Regions from separate parts of the Roseateles sp. P1_C6 genome, predicted to be linked through region 3. Evidence: predicted binding sites of a transcription regulator. Region 3 holds the regulator's gene; each other region holds the start of a gene.
What was found. The regulator FNR, encoded in region 3, switches genes on or off when oxygen is low (the NO sensors DNR and NnrR bind a similar motif). The targets are predictions, from matches to a motif close to TTGATNNNNATCAA.
Positions count from the first base shown of each region.

Region 1: the regulator FNR is predicted to act here: its motif matches at 3,659-3,672, upstream of AC1D29_RS01665 (OmpW/AlkL family protein).
Region 2: the regulator FNR is predicted to act here: its motif matches at 3,217-3,230, upstream of AC1D29_RS01700 (cation-translocating P-type ATPase).

Region 1 is NZ_JBFUAK010000001.1:416,833-424,056, forward strand. Features, by position in the region: gene AC1D29_RS01645 (phosphoethanolamine transferase) at 1-160, shown strand, start outside; gene AC1D29_RS01650 (PA0069 family radical SAM protein) at 183-1,307, opposite strand; gene AC1D29_RS01655 (hypothetical protein) at 1,392-1,775, opposite strand; gene AC1D29_RS01660 (ParB N-terminal domain-containing protein) at 1,994-2,824, shown strand; gene AC1D29_RS01665 (OmpW/AlkL family protein) at 2,925-3,542, opposite strand; gene AC1D29_RS01670 (MgtC/SapB family protein) at 3,730-5,004, opposite strand; gene AC1D29_RS01675 (TraR/DksA family transcriptional regulator) at 5,274-5,639, shown strand; gene AC1D29_RS01680 (flavodoxin) at 5,890-6,417, shown strand; gene AC1D29_RS01685 (diguanylate cyclase domain-containing protein) at 6,419-7,224, opposite strand, start outside.
Region 2 is NZ_JBFUAK010000001.1:425,403-432,626, forward strand. Features, by position in the region: gene AC1D29_RS01695 (hypothetical protein) at 109-510, shown strand; gene AC1D29_RS01700 (cation-translocating P-type ATPase) at 533-3,070, opposite strand; gene AC1D29_RS01705 (YgaP family membrane protein) at 3,282-3,488, shown strand; gene AC1D29_RS01710 (carboxymuconolactone decarboxylase family protein) at 3,497-3,850, shown strand; gene AC1D29_RS01715 (YgaP family membrane protein) at 3,998-4,174, shown strand; gene AC1D29_RS01720 (MBL fold metallo-hydrolase RNA specificity domain-containing protein) at 4,171-5,544, shown strand; gene AC1D29_RS01725 (NAD(P)H-dependent oxidoreductase) at 5,621-6,217, opposite strand; gene AC1D29_RS01730 (methyl-accepting chemotaxis protein) at 6,273-7,224, opposite strand, start outside.
Region 3 is NZ_JBFUAK010000011.1:183,385-190,608, forward strand. Features, by position in the region: gene AC1D29_RS23505 (urease accessory protein UreH domain-containing protein) at 1-178, opposite strand, end outside; gene hemN (oxygen-independent coproporphyrinogen III oxidase) at 178-1,560, opposite strand; gene fnr (fumarate/nitrate reduction transcriptional regulator Fnr) at 1,692-2,429, shown strand; gene AC1D29_RS23520 (BON domain-containing protein) at 2,538-2,879, opposite strand; gene AC1D29_RS23525 (sigma 54-interacting transcriptional regulator) at 3,078-4,490, opposite strand; gene AC1D29_RS23530 (hypothetical protein) at 4,502-5,059, opposite strand; gene AC1D29_RS23535 (sensor histidine kinase) at 5,034-6,557, opposite strand; gene AC1D29_RS23540 (NAD(P)/FAD-dependent oxidoreductase) at 6,698-7,224, shown strand, end outside.

The DNA of each region.
Region 1 (7,224 bases), on a different contig from region 3:
TGGCGGCCTGGCCGCGACGCTCAAGCCGGGCTGCCTGAACGGCCTGCGCGACAAACCGGCGTCCCACGACAACCTGTTCCACACGGCCATGGGCTGGGTCGGCGCGCGCGCCGATGTCTACAAGCCCGAGTGGGACTTGCTGGCCGGCTGCAGGCGCTGAAGACGCGCTGGTTCAGCGCGTCCTAGAAGAGATCGCCCTGCGCCGACGGCTTCCTTGGTCGTTGGAACAGCGCGAGCTGCACCGGCCGACGCTCCGTGCGCAGCCCCAGCTTGGCCACCGCCCGCCGCAGCCGCGCGCGCAGCAGGTCGGCCCAGATGCCCTCGCCGGTGAAGCGCGTGCCGAAGCGCGCGTCGTTGTCCTTGCCGCCGCGCATCTCGCGGATGCGCGCCATCACGCGCTCGGCGCGGTCCGGGAAGTGGCGCTGCAGCCAGTCCTGGAACAGCGGGTTCACCTCCCAGGGCAGGCGCACCGGGATGCTGAAGGCGCTGCTGGCGCCGGCCGCCGCGGCGGCTTCGAGGATGCGCTCCAGCTCGGGCTCGTTGATGAAGGGAATGATGGGCGACACGCTGACGCCCACCGGCACGCCGGCTGAAGCCAGCGCCTGGATGGTGCGCAGCCGCCGCGCCGGTGCGGCCGCACGCGGTTCCAGGATGCGCGCCAGGTCGTTGTCCAGCGTCGTGATGGACAGGTAGACGGACACCAGCCCCTGCGCGGCCATCGGCGCGATCAAGTCCAGCTCGCGCTCGATGCCGCTGGACTTGGTGACGACCGAGAACGGATGCTGGGTCTCGGCCAGCACCTCGACGATGCGGCGCGTGATGCCCAGCTTGCGCTCGATGGGCTGGTAGGCATCGGTGGCCGTGCCCAGCACCAGCGAACGCGGCTCGTAGCGCGGCGAGGCCAAGGCCTCGCGCAGCCGCTCGGCCGCGTTGACCTTGGCGACGATGCGCGTCTCGAAGTCCAGCCCCGGCGACAGGTTCAGGTAGCTGTGCGTGGGCCGCGCGAAGCAGTAGACGCAGCCGTGCTCGCAGCCGCGGTAGGGATTGATGGAGTAGTCGAAGGAGATGTCCGGCGACTGGTTGCTGGAGATGATGGACTTCGCCTGCTCCTCGATGACCTGCGTGGCCGGCGGCAGATGTTCCTCGGCGGCGTCCTGGTCCAGCGCCCCCCAGCCGTCGTCGTATTGCTCGCGCTGCTGCACTTCAAAGCGATGCGGCATGGCCGTCGCGGTGCCGCGGCCCTTGATGGAGTCCAGCGGTACAAGGGCCGGCTGGGCTGCGGCGATGCGGGGATGAACGGGCGACATGCTGTAAATATATACAGTATTCCACGTCCCTTCCAGCGCTTCCCGAACGATCAGGACGTCAGCCGCACCCTGCCCTTCAGCGAGTCATCGGCCTGGCGCCGCAGGCGGCCGGCGTTGCCACTGCTCGACGGCGTTGACGACTCGGTCCCAGGCGCCACGGTCGTAGGTGACCGCCGCGAACAGGTTGTCCTTGCTGGGCTGCTGCCTGACGGCCGTGCGCGCGAGATGTTCCAGTGCATCGCGCGCCGCCGCGACACAGCCGCCCAGATCGGCGAATGCGGAGCCCACCCGGTGGAACAGCACGCCGCGATGGAGTTCCGTGGCCTTCAGCGAGGGCGCCTCCAGCGCGCGCAGGAAGATCCGTGCCTGGCCCTCGCCAAGCAGTTCGACGCAGAACTCACGGCGCCAGCCGGTGAGGTTCTGTGCGGATGTCAACGTCGTCTGGGTGTCATCGATGTGCAGGGTCATCGGGACAGTCTGCACGACGCGTGTTGGCTTGGCGCCATGGGTTGTGTCGCGATGCTTCCAAGGCGGCCTGCGAGCGGCCGCCCGCTAACCCGGCACTGCGACAAGTTGCGCGCTGTTTCCTCGGCGCTCAGCCGCACGCATGCGTTGCTGAATCCCGATCAGCCTGGCAGCACTCTCTAAAATGCCGCCCCTTTGCCCGCACGCTTGCACCCGGCTCCATGGATATCGTCGTCAACGAAGAACTCAAGGCTTACATCGACCCATTGACGCCGGAGGAGTACGAGGCCCTGGAGCGCAGCATCCTGGCCGAAGGCTGCCGCGACGCGCTGGTGCTGTGGGGCAACGTGCTGGTGGACGGGCACAACCGCCACGGCATCTGCAGCAAGCACGGGCTGGCGTTCCAGACGGTGCAGAACTCGCGCTTCAAGTCCATCGAGGACGTGCACCTGTGGATGATCGACCAGCACCTGGGCCGACGCAGCATCTCGGACTTCCAGCGCGGCGTGCTCGCGCTGCGCAAGCGCGAGATCGTGGCAGAGCGGCGCGTGCGCACGGCGGCTGCGGCAGACCCGCAGGCGCCGACCATGGCGGAGCCCGTCGCGATGGAAGCAGCCGCGGCATCCGCCCAGGAGGCGCTGGAAACACGCGAGGCGCTGGCCAAGGCGGCGCGGCTGAGCAGCAACCAAGTGGTGCTGATCGAGAAGATTCAGCGGCAGGGCGCACCAGAGCTGGTCGCCGCGGTGAAGGCCGGCGCGATCTCGATCAATGCAGCCGCCGCCGTCGCCACCTTGCCAGCCGAGGAACAGGCCGCCGCCGCAGCCGCCGGTGCTGCAGAGCTCAAGCAGGCCGCCAAGCGCGTGCGCGAGGCCAAGCGCAAGCCGCCCGCGGCCGACCTGGCACCGGATGCCAGTGCCGCGACGGGCGATGCAGCCCCACCGGTCGAAGCGGCTGGGGCGGAGGACACGATGGAAGCGCTGCGCCAGCGCGTCGCGGCACTCGAGGCCGAGAACGCCGCACTGCGGCAGGAGCTGGCGGCCCTGCGCGCTTGATAGAAATTGAAGGGCAGTTCCGAAGCGGTCGCCGAAGCTCAGCGTTCGTCGCGCGACTCAGGGGCTTGCCCTTCGCGGGGCGTCATCCCCGCGCCGCTGGCTACATGAAGCGCCAGCCAAGGCCAACGCTGCCCAGCGTCGGGTTGACCTTGAACTTCCCAGCCGAAGCACCGCTCGAATACACCGTCGTGCCCAGGCTCAGCTTCTTGAGGTCGAAGTTCAGGTAGAGCCCCTTTGCGACCTCGACGTCAGCACCGATCTGCCAGGCGGCACCCCAGCTGCTGTGCTTGATGCCAGGATGCAACGCGGCTTGCACGGCAGGTGTGAATCTGACGCTGGAGAAGTTCGTGTAGTTCACGCCCGCGCCGACATAGGGCCGCACGGTACCGCTCGGGTTGAAGTGATATTGCAGCGTCAGCGTCGGCGGAAGATGCTTGAGCGAGCCGATCTCACTGCCATTCGAGTACAGCGTCTGCTTCTGTGGGTAGGTCAGCACCAGCTCGGCTGCAAGCTGGGGCGCCAGGAAGTAGCTGATGTCGAGCTCGGGGAAAGTCTTGTCGTTGATCGACAGGCCCAGGCCCGTGCTGTCCTTGTTGGCCGACTGCAGATGCAGGGCGCGCACGCGAACGAGCAACGCCCCCTCGTCCGCGAAGGCTGGCAGGATGGTGAGGCTTGCCACGGCAATGACGGCGAGGCGCAGGCTTTTCGAAGGGTTCATCAATGACTCCGGGTGATGGGACGAATCCCGATGGGGTCATTGAACAAACTGCGGGCGCTGTGCGCCTTGAGGCAACACAACCCTGCTCCGGGGAGCGAGGCACGTGAAGCTGCACTTTGTGCTGCATCAAACCTTCGTGCCGATGGCGAGGCGGCAACGCCACAGCGCAGGCAGACAACGGCCAACTTCAGACCCAGGCCCACGCCGCGACCGCGCCGATGAGGCCTATCGCGGCGCTCGCCACGCACACGTCACGACGCACGGTTCCGCGAGCGACCAGCATCACCATGGCCACCTTCACCACCGTGTTGGCGAAGAGCGCCGCAAGGAGGGCCCACGCGGTCCAGGCGATCGTCGAGGTGGCGTCCTGCTGACCGCTGAGCGACAGCACGATGGCGTCAACGTCAGCAGCGCCGGCGAGCGCCGAGATCGCGATCAGACCTCCGCCTGGGAATTGCTGCTGAGCCAGCTTCACGACGACCAGCACGACCGCAAAGACGGCACCGAAGCGGATTGCCGCGCTGAGGCTGAACGGGTTCTTCAGCGGTGCGCTGGCTTGCGTGCCGGCGCTGTCGGTGACAGCGCCGGCGAGGTAATGCCGCAGCGCCAGGGCGCCGGTGATCAGGCTCATCATCAACAGCGGCAGCCAGAGCTCGGCCAGCAACGGCCGGTTGAGGATGGCGACTAGCGTCGCCACGCGCAGGACCATCACCAGCCAGGCGCACAGGATGCCGGCGGTGATGGCACTGCCATTGGCGGCCGGGCCAAGCTTGCGGCTGTCGCGCGCAAAGTTCAGCGTGGTGGCGGTGGACGACACCAACCCGCCTGCAAGACCCGTGATCGCGGCGCCGCGCGCCGGCCCCAGCCAACGCATGCCGATGTAGCCGGCCAGCGAGAGCGCGGAGATCAGCACCACCATAAGCCACAGCAGGTAGGGGTTGAGGACCCGCCATGGGTCCACGGTTTCGTTTGGCACGAGAGGCAACACGATGACTGAGGCGATCAGTAGCTTGATGCCCGCCAGGATGTCGTCGATGCCCACCCGCTCCACCAGTGCGTGCAGCGGCTGCTTGAAGGCGAGCACCGCCGACAGCGTGACCGCCAAGGCCACGGCCAGCGGCTGGCTGCTGGTCGCCGCCATGCCGCCAAGCAGCACGACGGCCATGCCCGCGATCTCGCTGGTCATGCCGGATCCGGCGTTCTCGCCATCGCGGCGCGAAAGGAAACGGCTGGCAATCGCCATGGCAATGACGGATGCGAGCACCACAACGAAGAGCCACTGCAACTGCAGCTCCTGCCCGAGCCACGCCGAGGCCGCACCGGACAAGGCCAGCAAGGCATGCGTGCGGATGCCACCGAAGCTGCGAGCGGAGCCCGTCGAGTGCTTCTTCTCCCTCTCGATGCCAACCAAGATGCCGATCAGAAGCGCGACGAAGAAGCGGCCCGCGAGCTCAGGCGTCATGCCTGCCCCCACGCTGCCTGCGCTCCATCGTATCCATCGGCATCCTGGCGTCCCGTTTGCGAAGCAGCCGGCCAGCGCCGGTGCGAAGCGGCAATCTAGGCGGGTTGCTCGGTCCGCTCTTTGATGCGGGTCAATCCAGCCGGGTGGCGATCGCTGCACCCGACTCCCACCAGTCAGCTTGATCCAGCGCAACTCGATCGCTGGCGCGCTGCCTAGCATGGCTCATCGCCGGACCGGCGTGTCATCAGATGCAGCAGAGGACCAAACAGATGGAACTTCAGACTCAAACCGACCTGCCCGCGCTGCGCCAGTTGCTGCTGTGCCGCCAGACCGAGCTGCGAACCGAGGTGCATGCTGCGCAGATGGCGCGTCAAGCAGCGCAGATGGATAGCCCGGAAGTCCGAGACCTCAAGGATGACGCCGAGCTCATGCAGCGCCAGCAGACGGAGGATTTCCAGGCCACCCGAGACTTGCAGGAGTTGCAGGACGTCGATGACGCGCTGGACCGCCTGGCCACGGGCACCTATGGCGACTGCGCCCGCTGTGGCGAGGCCATTGCGCTGGCGCGTCTCACGGCGCGGCCGTCGGTGCGGCGATGCGCGTCCTGCCAGGCTGCGCAGGAGCGCTCGTCATAGCTCAAGCGCCCGCCAGACGATAGCGTCGTCGTGGTTTGGCGCTAAGCCACGGGCGGGATCTGCCGGACCACGTAGCCGACGATGCGCTGCGGCCGCGCGACGCGGCGTGGAGGTCGCTTCTCACCATGACCGCAACCTCGGCGTCGACGTTGTCGGCCGAGCTTGCACGGCCACCGTGCGCGGCCAGCACATAACGCAGCAATTGAGCTGCATCAAATCGCCGGTGCGGCAAATGCCTACGCTCGCAAGGATGAGCAAGATCCTCGTCATCACCTACTCATTCACTGGGACAGGCACGCGTCTGACGGAGCTGCTGTGCCGATCCCGCAATTGGGCGTCCGGGCAGATCCACGAGAGACGGCCACGCAAGAGGCTGGTCACGTTGCGCTGCGCCATCGATTCGCTGCTGCGGCTCAAGCCGTCGATCACCTACACAGGTCCGCACCCGGACGAGTTCGATCTGGTGGTGCTTGTGGCACCGATCTGGCTGTGCCGGCTCGCCAGCCCCATGCGCAGCTTCGTGGTCGGATTCCGCGACTGGCTGCCCCAGGTGGCGGTGATCAGTGTCATGGGCGGCAAGGGTGGGCAAAACGCTCCCGCGGAGATAGGCACCATCCTCGACACGGCACCCCTCATGAGCACGACCTTCAGGACGCACGAGGTCGAAGACGGCAGCTACGCGCCCAGGCTGCTGGCGCTGGCAGCGGCAATGGAGGCGGCAACCGAACTGTCGGACGTGGTGCGCCCCTTCGAGCTGTCGCCTGAAGCCTCGGGTTGAATCACTCCGGCGACGGTGAGCGGAAGGCGAAGGTGTGCCTCCCACGGCGCTTGGCCTCGTACATGGCGCCATCCGCGGCTTGCAGCAGGTCGGCCGCCGAGAGGCCGTCGCCGGGGTAGATCGCGATGCCCACGCTGGCCTGCGGCGAGATCGTCTGGCCCGAGATCTGCAACGGCGCGCAAACCTCTGCCAGCATCTTGCGGGCCACGCCGGCCGCCTCGCTGCGGTCGCGCAGACGCTCCAGCAGCACGACGAACTCGTCTCCGCCGAGACGCGCGACCAAGTCCTCCGAACGGACGGCCTTGCGCAGCCGCTGCGCCACGTCGATCAAAAGCTGGTCGCCAGCGGCATGGCCCAGCGTGTCGTTGATCGTCTTGAAGTGGTCCAGGTCGACGAAGAGCAAGGCGACGCCGCGGTGATTGCGATCGGCGTGGAGCAAGGCCCGCTCCAGAAAGGACACGAAGAACAGGCGGTTGGGCAGGTCGGTGAGCGCGTCATGGTGGGCAAGGTGGTCGAGCCGCTCCTGCACCGCCTTGACAGGCGTGATGTCGGATGCGATGGCGACGAACTGAACAATACGACCGCGCCGGTTGCGGATGACGCTGATGTTCTGCCAGACGGGGTAGGCCTCTCCGCTCTTGCGCCGGTTCCAGATCTCGCCTTGCCACTGGCCCGTGTCGTTCAACGCCCGCCACAGTTCGCGATAGAAGGCCTGGTCATGCCGCCCGCTTTGCTGCACGCGCGGGTTGCGGCCCATCAGCTCAGCCTCGGTATAGCCGGTCATGTTGCAGTACGCACGATTGACGG
Region 2 (7,224 bases), on a different contig from region 3:
CGGCAACTGAGCGAGCGTGCCGTGCCGCATGGATGGCGTCAGAATCATGTTTCACACCCACGACTGTGCGATGCAGTCCTCCCATTCCCGCGCGACGGCGTGAACTCGATGCCATACAAACTCACCTGGGAAAACTCCGGCGTCTTGAGGCAGTACTTCGGCGACGTGTCGATTGCCGAAAGAAGGGCGTCCTTTGACAAGATCTGCAGCGATCCGCGCTTCGATGACCTGCGCTACACGATCACTGACTACACCGCCGTGCAGGAATATGAGGTCACGACCAGTGCCACGATGGAGATCGCGGCCATGCACATCGGCCCCCTCTTCACCAACTCAAGGATATTGATCACCGCGGTGTCAAACAGGCCGGACATCACCGCCGCGATACACGACTTCATGGCTCTGGGCATCGTTGCCGCGCCCTACCGGGTCTTCCAGTCCGTCGACGAAGCCCGGGCATGGATCGCGTCGCTGGATCCAAGCCCGAGTGGCAGACCCCTTCGGTCCTAAAGTGACCGAGGCACGTTGAGCCTCAACCCCGCCGCCTGCGGCTGCTCAGCCGCGTGCCGACAGCCACTGCCACGACAACCGCGGCAACCGCCAACGTCAGGTCGCCAGCGGTGGGGACAGCAAAGTGCAGCAACCGGCGAGCACCTGGAACCAGCACGGCCACGGTCAGTGCGGCGATGGCGACCGCGGCCACGGCCCAGAAGGCCCGCGCACTGGGCTCGGCCAGCGCGCGCAGCCCACTGCCCGCCGACGTGTTGGCTGCAACAAGCAGCAGGTTGCCCACGGTCAGCCCCACCATCGCAAGGGTGCGCGCCACATCGCCATCGCGGCCGGTGTGCAGTGCCGCCGCGTACAGGCCCATCGTCGCAATCAGCAAGCAGCCACCCTGAGCAAGCCCCTGCCACAGCATCGGCCAGCCCACGATGCCGTCGTCATCGCGGCGCGGCGGCCGGCGCATCAGGCCGGGTGCCTCGGGCGCGCCCTCGAAGGCGAGTGAACACACCGGGTCGATCACCATCTCCGTCAACACGACGTGGGCCGGCAGCATGAGCGGCGGCAAACCGAACAGCAATGGCAGCAGCGCCAAGCCCGCCACAGGTACGTGGATCGCCGTGATGTAGACCATGACCTTGCGCAGGTTGTCGAAGATGCGCCGACCCATGCGCACGCCTGCGACGATGCGGCCGAAGTCTTCGTCCAGCAGCACCAGCCCGGCCGCCTCGCGTGCGACGTCGGTGCCGCGCACACCCATGGCGATGCCGATGTGCGCCGCCTTCAGCGCCGGGGCGTCGTTGACGCCATCGCCGGTCATCGCCACGGTCTCGCCGTTGCGCCGCAATGCCTGCACGAGCCTGAGCTTCTGCTCGGGCATCACGCGTGCGAACACGCGGACGCGGCGCACGGCCACCGCCAAGGCAGCATCGTCCATGGCTTCGATCTCCGCGCCGCTCAACGCGCCCGCCGTGACGTCCAGCCCCGCCTGGCGCGCGATGGCCAGCGCGGTGGCCGCATGGTCACCGGTGATCATCGCGACCGCGATGCCGGCTTCTCGCGCCTGTGCCACCGCCGCTGGGACGCTGGCCCGCAGCGGGTCTTCGAAGGCGGCCAGGCCCAGCAACGTGAAGTCGTGGTCGTGCTGGCGCTGCGCGGTCGCTCCGCCGGGCGCCGAGCCTGCCGCAATGGCCAGCACGCGCAGTCCCTGCGCGGCCAGCAGTTGGACGCGCGCCAGCAGGGCTTCGGTGCGTTGCGCGTCCAGGTGGCACAGGTCGCCCACCGCTTCCGGCGCCCCCTTCGCGGCGATGCGACGCCGGCCGTCGGCGTCCGTCCATTCGTGCGACATCGCGAGCAGGTGCGCGCTGAGGGGGAATTCGTGCGTCAGCCGCCATTCCGGATGCAGATGCTCTGTGTCCGCCAGCGCGGCGTCGCCCTGCGCAAGCAGCGCGCGGTCCAGCGGGTCGGTTCCACCTCGCCGGGACGCCAGCATGCCGAACTCCAGCAGCCGGTGTACCGCCTCGGGCACGGCGGCACCGATCTCCACGGCGACGTCCGCGTCATCGGTGACGAGTCGGCGCAGTTGCATGCGGTTCTCGGTGAGCGTGCCGGTCTTGTCGACGCACAGCACGGTGGCGGCCCCCAGCGCCTCGACGACGGCGGGCCGCCGCGCCAACACCTGGATGCGCGCCAGCCGCCATGAGCCCAACGCCAGGAACACCGCCAACGCCATCGGAAACTCTTCTGGCAGCATCGCCATGCCCAGCGCGATGGCCGACAGCACGCCTTGCATCCAGTCGCCGCGCAGCAAGCCGTAGCTGACCACGACGATCCCGCAGGCGGCGATGGCGGCCACGCCAAAGACATGCACCAGCCGCCTCAGATGCTGCTGCAGCGGCGTCGGTGCGGTCTCGATGCCGGCCAGCGACGCACCGATACGACCGACCTGGGTGTGCCGGCCGGTGGCAAGCACCTGCACGGCGGCATGGCCACCCACCGCCAGGGTGCCCGCATACACACAGGACGCGTCGTCGCTGCCCGGCTTCGCCATCGTCTCGTGCGCCGGCAGCGCGGCTTGCTTGCTGACCGGCACCGACTCGCCCGTGAGCAGCGACTCGTCGACCACCAAGCCGACGGCGTCGCGCAAGAGGCCGTCGGCGGCGACACGCTCGCCCTCACCCACCAAAAAGACGTCCCCCGGCACGAGCTCGCGCGCGGGTACGCGGCGAACGCAGCCATCCCGCACGACGCGCGCCTGGCGCTGCGCCAACGTGCGCAGCGCGTCCAGCGCATGCTGGCTGCGGCGCTCCTGAAGGACGACCAGGCCGACGCTCACCAAGGCGAAGAAGGCGAGCAGCAAGCCTTCACCGAGGTCTCCCACGATCAGGTAGATGGCCGCAGCGACGAGCAACAGCAGGAACATGGGCTCGGTCAACACGCTGCGCAGCGTGGCCGACAGCCCCCGCGCCTCCCGGTCCCGGATCTCGTTGGCCCCATGGACGGACAAGCGGTGGGCGGCCTCCGCATCGGTGAGCCCCGCCCGGATGTCCGGGCTTTCTGGCGTGACCATCAGGCGCGAAGCACGTTGGTGCGCACGCCGCGAAGGCGAGATCGTGGTTGCCGCATGGCTGCTCTCCCTTGACGGAGCAGCCATGAAACCACCGCACGCCGTCGATGAACTTGATGGCCGTCAACTGAAGGTGCCGGAACACCTCCTTGACCTTCGTCAAGCTACGCACAACAGGAAGTGCCGACGATGCAGCCTCTGCAAGGAGGTTCCCATGCTGTTCAACGTTGGCACCATCGACCGCTTCGTTCGGGTACTCGTCGGCCTGGCCCTGATCGCCGCGGCTTGGCTCGGCGGCATCGGCAACTGGGGCTGGATCGGCCTGCTGCCGCTGCTGACCGGGCTCGTCGGCTCCTGCCCGGCCTATCTGCCGTTCGGGTTCAACACCTGTTCGGTCAAGGGCCGTGCACGCGGGCGCTAGGAGCAGCCATGCCAACCGCAACCAGCGACTTTCGCCAGTTGACCCAGCGCATCAGCGCGGACCTGGCCACGCTGCGCACCGGCACGCCGGACGCGATGAAGGCGTTCAACGACCTGGGCCGTGCCGCCATGGCCGATGGCGCCCTGAGCCGCAAGACCAAGGAGTTGATCGCACTGGCGCTGGGCGTTGCCGCGCACTGCGATGGCTGCATCGGCTTTCACGTGCAAGCGCTCGTGAAGCTCGGCGCCAGCCGCCAGGAGATCGACGAAACCCTTGCCGTGGCGACTTACATGGGCGGCGGGCCATCGCTGATGTACGCGGCCGGCGCCGTCAGCGCCTTCGACGAGTTCTCGCGCATGTGAGGCGGCGCCATGGGCTTGTCCGTCGCATGGACGAGCCGTGCAAGACGGGCGGCACAGCGCCGTTCCTTGACGTGGCGCAAGCGGCCACCGCAACGGGCCGCCTACGCTGTCTTCACTGAGCCGCATGCTCAGCGTCTGGAGGCCGTCATGGGGATGAACATCGGGACCACGGATCGCATCCTGCGAGCCTTGGTCGGGGCCGCGCTGGTGGTCGCAGCGGCGCAGGGCCTCATCGGCCCGGCGGGCTACTTCGGCATGCTGGCCTTCATCACGGGCCTCGTCGGCTACTGCCCGGTGTACCGGATCCTGCGGTGGCAGTCATGACCGCGCCCCTCGCGCCCACGCTGCGTTTCCTCGGCGCCACCGGCACGGTGACGGGGTCGCGCTATCTCGTCGAGTTCGGTGGCCGCCGCCTGCTCGTCGACTGCGGGTTGTTCCAGGGCCTGAAGCAGCTCCGGCTGCGCAACTGGGCGCCATTCCCGGTCCCTGCGTCGTCCATCGACGCCGTCGTACTCACGCACGCGCACATCGACCACAGCGGCTACCTGCCCCGCCTCGTTGAAGAGGGTTTTCGCGGCAGCATCCATGCTTCGCCTGGGACGGCCGACCTGCTGGCCATCCTGCTGCCGGATTCCGGCCACCTGCAGGAGGAAGACGCCCGCTACGCCAATCGTCATGGCTTCAGCCGGCATTCGCCGGCGCTGCCGCTGTACACCGAGGCGCAGGCGCTGCACAGCCTGAAGCAGGTGCGGCGGCATGATTTCGGCCGGGCGTTCGAGCCGCTGCCGGGCCTGATGGCGTCGTTCAGCCACGCGGGCCACATCATCGGCGCTGCCAGCGTCCATCTGTCCACCGACGCCGGGTCGATCACGTTTTCCGGCGACCTCGGGCGGACCGACGACGCCGTGATGCTGCCACCTGCCGCCGCGCCCGCCGCGGACATCGTCGTCATCGAGTCCACCTACGGCGACCGGCGCCACCCGGCAGCGCCCAGCGCCGATGTGCTGTGCCAGGTCATCGCCCGCACCGCGGCGCGCGGCGGCACGACGCTGATCCCGGCCTTCGCGGTCGGCCGCGCGCAGGCCATCCTCCACGCCATCCTTCGCCTGAAGGCCGAGGGCCGCATTCCCGACATGCCGCTGTACCTCAACAGCCCCATGGCCACGTTGGTGACCCGGCTCGTGCAGACCCGCGCGGACGAACATCGGCTGACCGAGGCCGACCGCCGTGACCTTGTGGACAAGGTTCGCTACGTGCGCACCGAGGAGGAGTCGCGCGCACTCAACCGCCCCGGCTTCCCGAGCGTCATCGTGGCGGCCAGCGGCATGGCCACGGGTGGCCGGGTGCTGCATCACCTGCAGGCGCTGGCGCCCGACCCCAGGAATACCGTGGTGTTCGTCGGCCACCAGGCCGCGGGCACGCGCGGCGCAACCATGCTGGCCGGGGCCGAAAGCATCCGCATGCACGGCAAGTGGGTGCCCGTGCGCGCGGAGGTGGTGGCCATCGACGGCATGTCCTCGCACGCCGACCAGCCGCAGTTGCTGGATTGGCTGGCCACGCTGCCCCGCGCGCCACGCCACGTCTACGTGACGCATGGCGAGCCACAGGCCGCCGACGCGCTGCGCCAGGCCATCGGAGAGCGCCTGGGCTGGCACGCCTCGGCACCCGAATACCTCGACAGCGCCGGGCCCTGATCCGCGCGCTCCGCTCTTCCATCGTCGGCACGCGACAGGACCTTCTCGACAACCTGCGCATGGCCACTCGAGAGGGTCAGTCCGCCTTTTCGCCCGCGTTGCGCATCCGCTCCAACCACTTGGCGACGCCAGACTCGCCAAGGGACTCGACGCTGCCGACCAAGGTTTCGTGCACCGGAGCGAAGCCGACGAATCCCAGGACGTTGCGCTCCAGAGATTTCACGCTGTGGGCACGGAAGTACCAGCGATAGACCAGTGCTGGCATGCCCATGGTCACCACCACGCGTGCGGAGCGCCCCGCGAGAAGCTTGGCGCCCGGCGCTGGATCGCCGGCTTTGCCAAGCGCGAAGCCCGGTCGCGCCACCTGCTCCAGGAAGCCCTTCAGCAGGGCCGGCATGTCGCCGAGCCACAGCGGGAAGAACAGCACGACATGCTCAGCCCATGCGATGTCCTCCTGCGCGGGCAGCAGCGAGGCCGGCACGACGCCCTGCTCCCAGTCTTTCTTGCCGCGCAAGAGCGGAAAGTCGAGCGCCGCCACGTCGATGCGGCACACCTCATGCCCCGCGGCCAGGGCGCCTTCGGCGTAGGCCGAGGCCAGCGCATGGCAAAGGTGATGCTCCGAGTTGTCGGGGTGGCCAAGGATCAGCAGGATGCGCCGCACATGCGAACTCATGCCAGCACATTAGTTGAACCGCCGCGAGGCGTTCATGCGCTGGATCAACCCAGCGTCATTCATGCGACGGCAGCTTGAAGCGCGCCACCTCCGCGGCCAGGTCCTGCGCCTGGTCGCGAAGCGATGATGCCGCCGCAGCGGTCTGCTCCACCATCGCCGCGTTCTGCTGCGTGGCCCGGTCCAGTTCCTGAACGGCACTGCCGACCTGACCGATGCCCTGACTCTGTTCGCCGGAGCCGGTGGCAATTTGCGCCAGCAGCACGTTGATGTGATCGGCACTGGTCACGATGTTGTTCATCGCCGTGCCAGCCTCCCGAACGATGTTCGTGCCGCTCTCGACTTTCTCGACGCTGGTGGAGATCAGGCTCTTGATCTCGCGGGCCGCGCTGGCCGAACGCTGCGCCAGCGCGCGCACCTCGGACGCCACGACCGCGAAGCCCCGCCCTTGCTCGCCGGCGCGGGCCGCTTCAACGGCGGCGTTCAGCGCCAGGATGTTGGTCTGGAACGCGATGGTGTCGATGACGCCGATGATGTCGCTGATCCGCTTGGAGGACGTCTGGATGTCCTCCATCGTCATCACCATGGTCTTGATGACCTCGCCACCATGGCCGGCGACGCTGGCATTGCGTGAGGCGATGCGGGTGGCCTCCTGCGTGTGGTCCGAGGTCTGACGCACGGTGGCGCTGATCTGCTCCATCGCCGCGGCCGATTGCTGCAGGTTGGCCGCGGTCTGCTCCGTGCGCGCCGACAGGTCGTTGGAGCCGTCGGCGATCTCGGTGCTCGCATCCACGATGCCGTCCGACGCCGCCCTGACCTTGGCCACCATCTGGCGCAGGCTGGATTGCATGTTTGCCAGCAGCAGCATCAGCTCCGCTGCCTCGTCGCGACCCCAGGGCCGGGGCGAAGTGGTGAGATCGCCATCGGTCATCGCCGTCAGATGGCGGCTCACTTCCTTCAGCCCACCATGCATCACCAGGTAGAACGCATAGAACAGATAGGCCGCGACG
Region 3 (7,224 bases):
CCGCAGCGACCACGCCCGCCACGCTGTAGCCGACGAGCCGGCCTGCCAGCAGCCGCGACTGCTGGCGCCAGCCTCGTGCGACAAGCGCGCAGGGCGTGCTGCACATCAGCGCGCAATGCGGCGCCGCCGCCAGGCCCATCAACGCGGCCGAGCCGATCAGCGCGGCATGCAGCCCCATCAGATGATCTTCGAGAAGCGCTCGCGGCTCGCGTCGGCCTGCAGGTAGCGGTCGAACACCAGCGCCACGGCGCGCACGAAGTACCAACCCAACGGCGTGACCTGAATGGCACCCGGCTCCAGCACGATGAGGCCTTGCTCGGCGAGTGGCACCAAGCGCTCGAGCTCGGTGGCGAAATAGCTCGGCACGTCGACGAGGTAGGACGCTGCGATGGATTCGAACTCCACGCGGCCCTGGCACATCAAGGCCATGATGACGGCGCGGCGCAGCAGGTCATCGCGCGTCAGCGCCAGGCCGCGCTGCACGGGCAGTTGACGCTGGGCGAGCGCGTCCTGGTACTCCTCGGTCGTCTTCGCGTTCTGCGCATAGGTGGCGCCCACGCGACTGATGGCGGACACGCCCAGGCCGACGAGGTCGCAGTCCGGCTGCGTCGAATAGCCTTGGAAGCCGCGGTGCAGCAAGCCCTGGCGCTTGGCGACGGCGAGCGGGTCGTCGGGCAGCGCGAAGTGGTCCATGCCAATGTAGGTGTAGCCCTCGCCCAGCAGCGCGCTGATGGCGCCCGACAGCATGGCCAGCTTGTCGCCGGCCGGCGGCAGCAGCTCGGCCGCGATGCGCCGCTGCGGCTTGAAGCGCTGCGGCAGGTGGGCGTAGGCATACATCGCGATGCGGTCCGGCCGCAGCTCGGCGACCTGCGCGATGGTGCGGGCAAAGGAGGCAGGCGTCTGCAACGGCAGCCCGTAGATCAGGTCGACGCTGGTCGATCCAAAGCCCAGCTCGCGGGCCTGCGCCATCAGCGCAGCCACCTGCGCAAAGGGCTGCACGCGGTGCACGGCCTTTTGCACGGCGACGTCGAAGTCCTGCACACCGAAGGACAAGCGGTTGAAGCCCAACAGGCGCAGATGCGACAGGCGCTGCAGGTCCACCGTGCGCGGGTCCACCTCGATGGACAACTCGGCGCCCGGCAGCAGCCTGAAGCGCCGGCGCAGCTCGGTCATCAGCGTGCCCAGTTCCGCGTCGGACAGGAAGGTGGGCGAGCCGCCACCCAGGTGCAGTTGCGACACCGGCGCGGTGCCGCCCAGGGCGTACGCCACCAGGTCCATCTCCACCGTCAACGCGGCCAGGTAGGGTGCGGCGCGCTCGTGGTGCTTGGTGATGATCTTGTTGCAGGCGCAGTAGTAGCAGAGCTGCTCGCAGAACGGGATGTGCACGTACACGGATAGCGGCTGCGCCGTGCCGCGCTGGCGCAGCGCCTGCAGGTGCTGGGCACCCTGGTGCGCCTCGACCAAGCGGTCAGCCGTCGGGTAGGACGTGTAGCGCGGCCCGGCCACGTCGTGGCGGCGGAGCAGGTCGGCGTCGAGGAAGCGGTCGGATACGGCAGCCATGGCGCCACTGTGCCGACGCCGGCGCCGGACAGCCTTGATCCAGGTCAAGGCCGCCGCGGGTCGCCTGGCCAAGAATGCAATTCATGCTCACCCCCCTGCCCCGCGCGATGCACCTGCCGACAACGCCCGACATGCCCGCGTCACCCGCTCCCAAGGCGATCGAACCGCTCAAGGTCGCCTGCGCGAGCTGCAACCTGCGCGAGCTGTGCCTGCCGGTGGGTCTGAACGCCAGCGAACTGGGCCAGCTCGACGGCTTGGTGAACAAGCGCCGCAGCGTGCCGCGTGGCGACCACCTGTTCCGCAACGGCGAACGCTTCGAGGCGCTGTACGCGGTGCGGACCGGCTTCTTCAAGACCTGCGTCGGCAGCGAGGACGGGCGCGACCAGGTCACGGGCTTCCAGATGGCCGGCGAGCTGCTGGGCCTGGACGGCATCAGCAGCGACCACCACCACTGCGACGCGGTCGCGCTGGAAGACTCGTCGGTCTGCGTCATCCCCTACACGCAGCTGGAGCAGCTGTCGCGCGAGTTCACCGGCCTGCAGCACCAGTTCCACAAGATCATGAGCCGCGAGATCGTGCGCGACCACGGCGTCATGCTGCTGCTCGGCAACATGCGCGCCGAGGAACGACTGGCCGCCTTCCTGCTGAACCTCACGCAACGTCTGCAGGCCCGCGGCTTCTCGGCGTCCAGCCTGGTGCTGCGCATGACGCGCGAGGAGATCGGCAGCTACCTGGGCCTGAAGCTGGAGACCGTCAGCCGCACCTTCTCCAGGTTCCAGGAGGACGGTCTGATGGAGGTCAAGCAGCGCCAGCTGCGCATCCTCGACCAGCCCGGGCTGCAGGCCATCGTCAACAACAGCCGCTGCTAGCGGCCCGTCGGCACTGCCGAAGCGCCGCCAGATGCAACAAGGCCTCGCGGGGGCACGCGAGGCCTTGGTGCGAGGCCCGTCAGGTAGGCCTCAGTACTGCAACGAGGGTCAGCCGACCTTGATCTCGTTGCGCACTTCCTTCACGCCCGGCACGGCTTGCACGAGCTTGATGGCTTTCTGGGCCAGTTCGGCGCTGGGCGCTGCACCCTTGACAACGATGACGCCGGCGCTGGTGCTGCTGACGGTCAACGGCAGGGCTTGCAGATCCTTGTCCTGCTGCAGCACCGCGGCGGCCTGGCTGGCCACGGCGGCATCGCCGGTCTGCGCCTGGGCGACCTGCTCGGCAGGTGCCGTCGCGGGGGTGGCGGCCGGGTCGGCAGCGAACGAGGCAGAGGCGGCGGTCGCCATCAGGGCAGCGGACAGCAGTCGGACGAGGGTAGATGTTTGCATGCAGATCTCCTGAAAGTGCTTGAATCAACGCGATGCCGGGTGGCACCACAACCAGGCTTAGCGCAAGGGCTGTGCCAGTTCGTGATTTGCCAGTTGGATCAAGCACTTAGCCATCACCACGTGGTCTAACTGGCGAGTGACACCCACAGACAAGCGGGTTTTTGTCGCCAGCCGGCGACAACCTCAGGCGCCATCCGCCTAAGTGCTTGATTCACCTGACACTTTTTTGTCGCCAGGATCGGACGCCGAAGCTAGGGGGTCGCCCTCGGCACGGAACAGTTGCGGGTCCAGCCCGTGCTTTTGCATCAGGCGATAGAACTCCGTGCGGTTGCGGTCGGCCAGCCGCGCGGCTTCGGCGACATGGCCCGACGTGAGCTTGAGCAGTTGGTTCAGGTAGTCGCGCTCGAAGCGCTGCTTGGCGTGCTGGTAGTTCAGCACTTCGGCCGACGGCATCTGCAGCGCGCGCTGCACCTGCGCGAGTGGCACCAGCGGCGCGGTGGCCAGCACGCAGACCTGCTCGACGACGTTGTAGAGCTGGCGTGCGTTGCCGGGCCAGGGCGCCGTGACCAGTGCCTCCAGCGCGTCGGGCGCAAAGCCTTTGACCGATTTGCGATGCCGCTCGGCCAGCGTCTGCAGGAAGTGCTGGGCCAGCAGCGCGATGTCCTCGCGCCGCTCGGACAGCGGCGGCAGTTGCAGCTTGACGACGTTGAGCCGGTAGTAGAGGTCGGGGCGGAACTGGCCCTCGGCCATCGCCAGTTCCAGGTCGCGGTGCGTGGCCGACAGTACGCGCACGTCCACCGCCAGCGCCTCGTTGCTGCCCACCGGCCGCACCACCCGCTCCTGCAGCACGCGCAGCAGCTTGACCTGCAGCGCCAGCGGCATGTCGCCGATCTCGTCCAGGAACACCGTGCCGCCCTGCGCCGCAGGGATCAGGCCCTGGCGCTGCGCCTGCGCGCCGGTGAAGGCGCCCTTCACGTGACCGAAGAGTTCCGACTCCAGCAGCGCCTCCGGGATGGCCGCGCAGTTCACCGCGATGAACGGCTTGGCCGCGCGCGGGCTGGCCTTGTGGAGGGCGCGTGCCAGCAACTCCTTGCCCGTGCCGCTGTCGCCGCAGATCAGCACGCTCGCATCGGTGGCGGCCACCAGCCGCGCCTCGGCCAGCACCTCGGCCATGCGCGGGCTTCGGCTGATGATCTCGCTGCGCCAGCTGCCGTCGCCGTCGAACGGCGCGGGCCCGGGCGCATTGACCAGCAGCGCCTGGTTGATCTTCTCCATCAGCTCCTTGCCGTCGAAGGGCTTGGTCAGGTAGGCGTAGGCACCGCGCGTGGTGGCTTCGACGGCGTCGGGGATGTTGCCGTGCGCGGTCAGCAGGATGACGGGCAGCGACGGGTGGCGCCGGCGCACCTCGTCGAACAGCGCCAGGCCGTCCAGGCCCGGCAGCCGAACGTCGGTGATGACCAGCGCCGGCAGCTTGACGGCCAGGTGGGCCAGCGCGGCCTCGGCGCTGGACACGGCCTGCACCGCATGGCCGGCGGCGCTCAGGCGCATCGTCATCAGGCGCAGCAGGTCGGCGTCGTCGTCCACCAGCAGGATTGCGGCTTGCGTCTTCATCGGTGCCTCCTTCAACGCGGCGCGTTGATCGGTTTGGCCGGCAGCGTCTGCTCGATGGCCTTGAGCGCTTCCAGCTTCTCGTTGAGCTGGTCGTTGCGACGCTGGCTGTCGCGCAGCTGCTGGCTCAGCTTGTCGACGCTGTCCTGCAGCCGCCGCTGCTCGGCCAGGCGGGCCGCCAGCAGCCCGGCCAGCGGCTTGAGCTGCTCGGCCTGCGGATCGGTGCCGGCGTTGACGATGTCCAGCTGCGCCGCGGCCTGCAGCAGCTCGGCGCTGCTGCGGCCCTGGCTCAGCGCCAAGGCCTTGCGCATGGCCTGCACGGCGGCGCCGCTGGAGGCCTCGGCGATGGGCGTCAGCTCGGGCGTGGTGCGCGTGCGCAGCTCGGTCGCGTAGGCCAGCGCGGCCTTCAGCTCGTCGGTCTGCGGTGGTGGCGGCGCGGGCGGCTCGGGGCAGACCGGCGCGGGCGGCGGCGGCGCCGGTTCGGGCGCCGGGGTCGGTGTCTGGCAGGCCGTCAGCGTGGCCGCCAGCCACAGCAGCAGGCCCATCTCAAGCAGTCTTCGATGACGTTTCATGGGGAATCTCGATGCGGAAATGGGCGCCGCGTTCGCTGGGCAGCAGCCGGCAGTTGCCGCCATGCGCCTGCACGATCTCGCGCACGATGGACAGGCCGATGCCGCTGCCGCGGCGTGCGCCGGGCGCCTGGTTACGGCCTTGATAGAAGGGGTCGAAGATGCGCTCCACATCCTCGGCCGCGACGCCCGGACCGGCGTCGATGCAGTCAACCCGGACGCTGGCCGCGTCGCGTCGCAGCGCCAGCGTGACGACACCGCCAGGCGGGCTGAAGCGCACCGCGTTGGCCAGCAGGTTGGCCAGCACGATGGCCAGCTTGTCGCCGTCGACCACCGCGGTGCACTCGGCGGCATCGAGCTGCACCTGCAGCCCGCGCGTCTGCCACAGCAGGCGCTGGTCGTCCACGACGCGCGCCAGCAGCGCCTTCAGGTCGACGGCGCGACGCTGCAGCTGCTGCGAGTCGGACGCCAGCGTCTGGTAGCGCAGCAAGTCCTCGATCTGGCCCTGCAGCGCGGCGCTGTTGTCGCCCAGGATGCGCACGATCTCGCCCTGGTCCGGCGTCAGCGGCCCGGCGACGCCGTCGCGCAGCAGCGCCGCACCTTCGCGGATGGAGGCCATGGGCGTCTTCAGCTCGTGCGAGATGTGGCGCACGAAGCGCGTCTTGTCGGACTCCAGCGTCGCCAAGCGCTGGCGCAACCACTCCAGCTGCCGCCCGAGCCGGCGCAGGTCGGCCGGGCCGCGCACCTCCACGGGCTCGTCAAAGCGGTTGTCGCCCAGCCGGCCGATGGCCGCCTCCACATGGGCCAGCGGCCGCAGCAGCCAGTGGCCGAAGCCCAGCGCCAGCAGGACCGCCAGCGCGATCGCGCCCAGCACCTGCGCGCTGATGAGGCGGCGCTGCTGCTCCAGCTCGGCCAGCACCGCGTCGCTGCGCCGGTCCATGGCCTGCTGGCTTTGCACCGTCAGCGTCTCGTTGAGGCTGTGCAGGCGCGCGAACACCGGCGTCAGCCGCCGCAGCGCCGCCTGGCGGAAGCGTGCCGGGCCTGGGTTCTGCAGCACCTCCCAGGCGGCCTGCGCCTGCGCGGCCCACTCGGCAAAGACCGGCGGCGACGCAGGCTCCGTGAGCAGGCCGGTCAGCGCCGCCTGCGTCGCCTGAGCATCCAGCCAGGCGGCCTGGAAGCGCTCGCGCAGGCTGGCGTCGTCCAGCACCAGGAACTGCCGCGCGCTGCGCTCCATCGCCACCGTGCGCTCCGCCAGCCGCTGCACCTGCGCCGTCAGCGCGGCCGCGGCCTGCGAGGCCTCGCGCCCCTGCAGCGCCACATGCTCCAGCGCCAGCATGGCCTGCGCCGCCGCGCCGCCCAGCAAGGCGGTGATCAGCAGGAAGGCCGCCAGCAGGCACTGGTGGAAGGACAGGCCGCGCAGCCCGCCGGCACGCGAGCGCTGCCAGGCCGAGTTGGTGGCAGGCGCAGGCGTCGAGGCAATGGCAAGGGCGGTGGGGGGCATCTTGGGCGCCGCATCCTAGGTGCGTCGTCCGCGCGCTTCGCAGCCACAGGATTCGCCTTTGCATCACGATGCAACAGCGCCACCACCATCCGAAAACCACGTCATGCTGCGGCGCAGCAAAGCAGGCGTAGCATGGCGCCATGCGTCCCCAAGTTCTCATCGTCGGCTGCGGTTTCGGCGGCCTGGAGGCGGCGCGGGCCCTGCGCTCAGCCGATGTCGACATCACCGTCGTCGACAAGACCAACCACCACCTGTTCCAGCCCCTGCTCTACCAGGTGGCCACGGCCGGCCTGTCGGCACCGTCCATCGCGGCGCCGATACGCCACCTGTTCCGGCGACAGCGCAACGTGACGACGCTGCTGGGCGAGGTCGTCGCCCTCGACGACGCCGCGCAGACGGTCACGCTGAAGGATGGCGCGACGCTGCGCTGGGACCACCTCATCGTCGCTGCCGGCGCCACGCACAGCTACTTCGGCCGCGACGACTGGGCCGTTCACGCGCCGGGGCTGAAGACGCTGGACGACGCGTTCGAGATCCGCCGCCGTGTGCTGATGGCCTTCGAGGCCGCCGAGCGCGATGACGACCCGGCCCGGCGCGCGGCGCTGATGCAGTTCGTCGTCGTGGGCGGCGGGCCCACCGGCGTGGAGCTGGCCGGCACGCTGGCCGA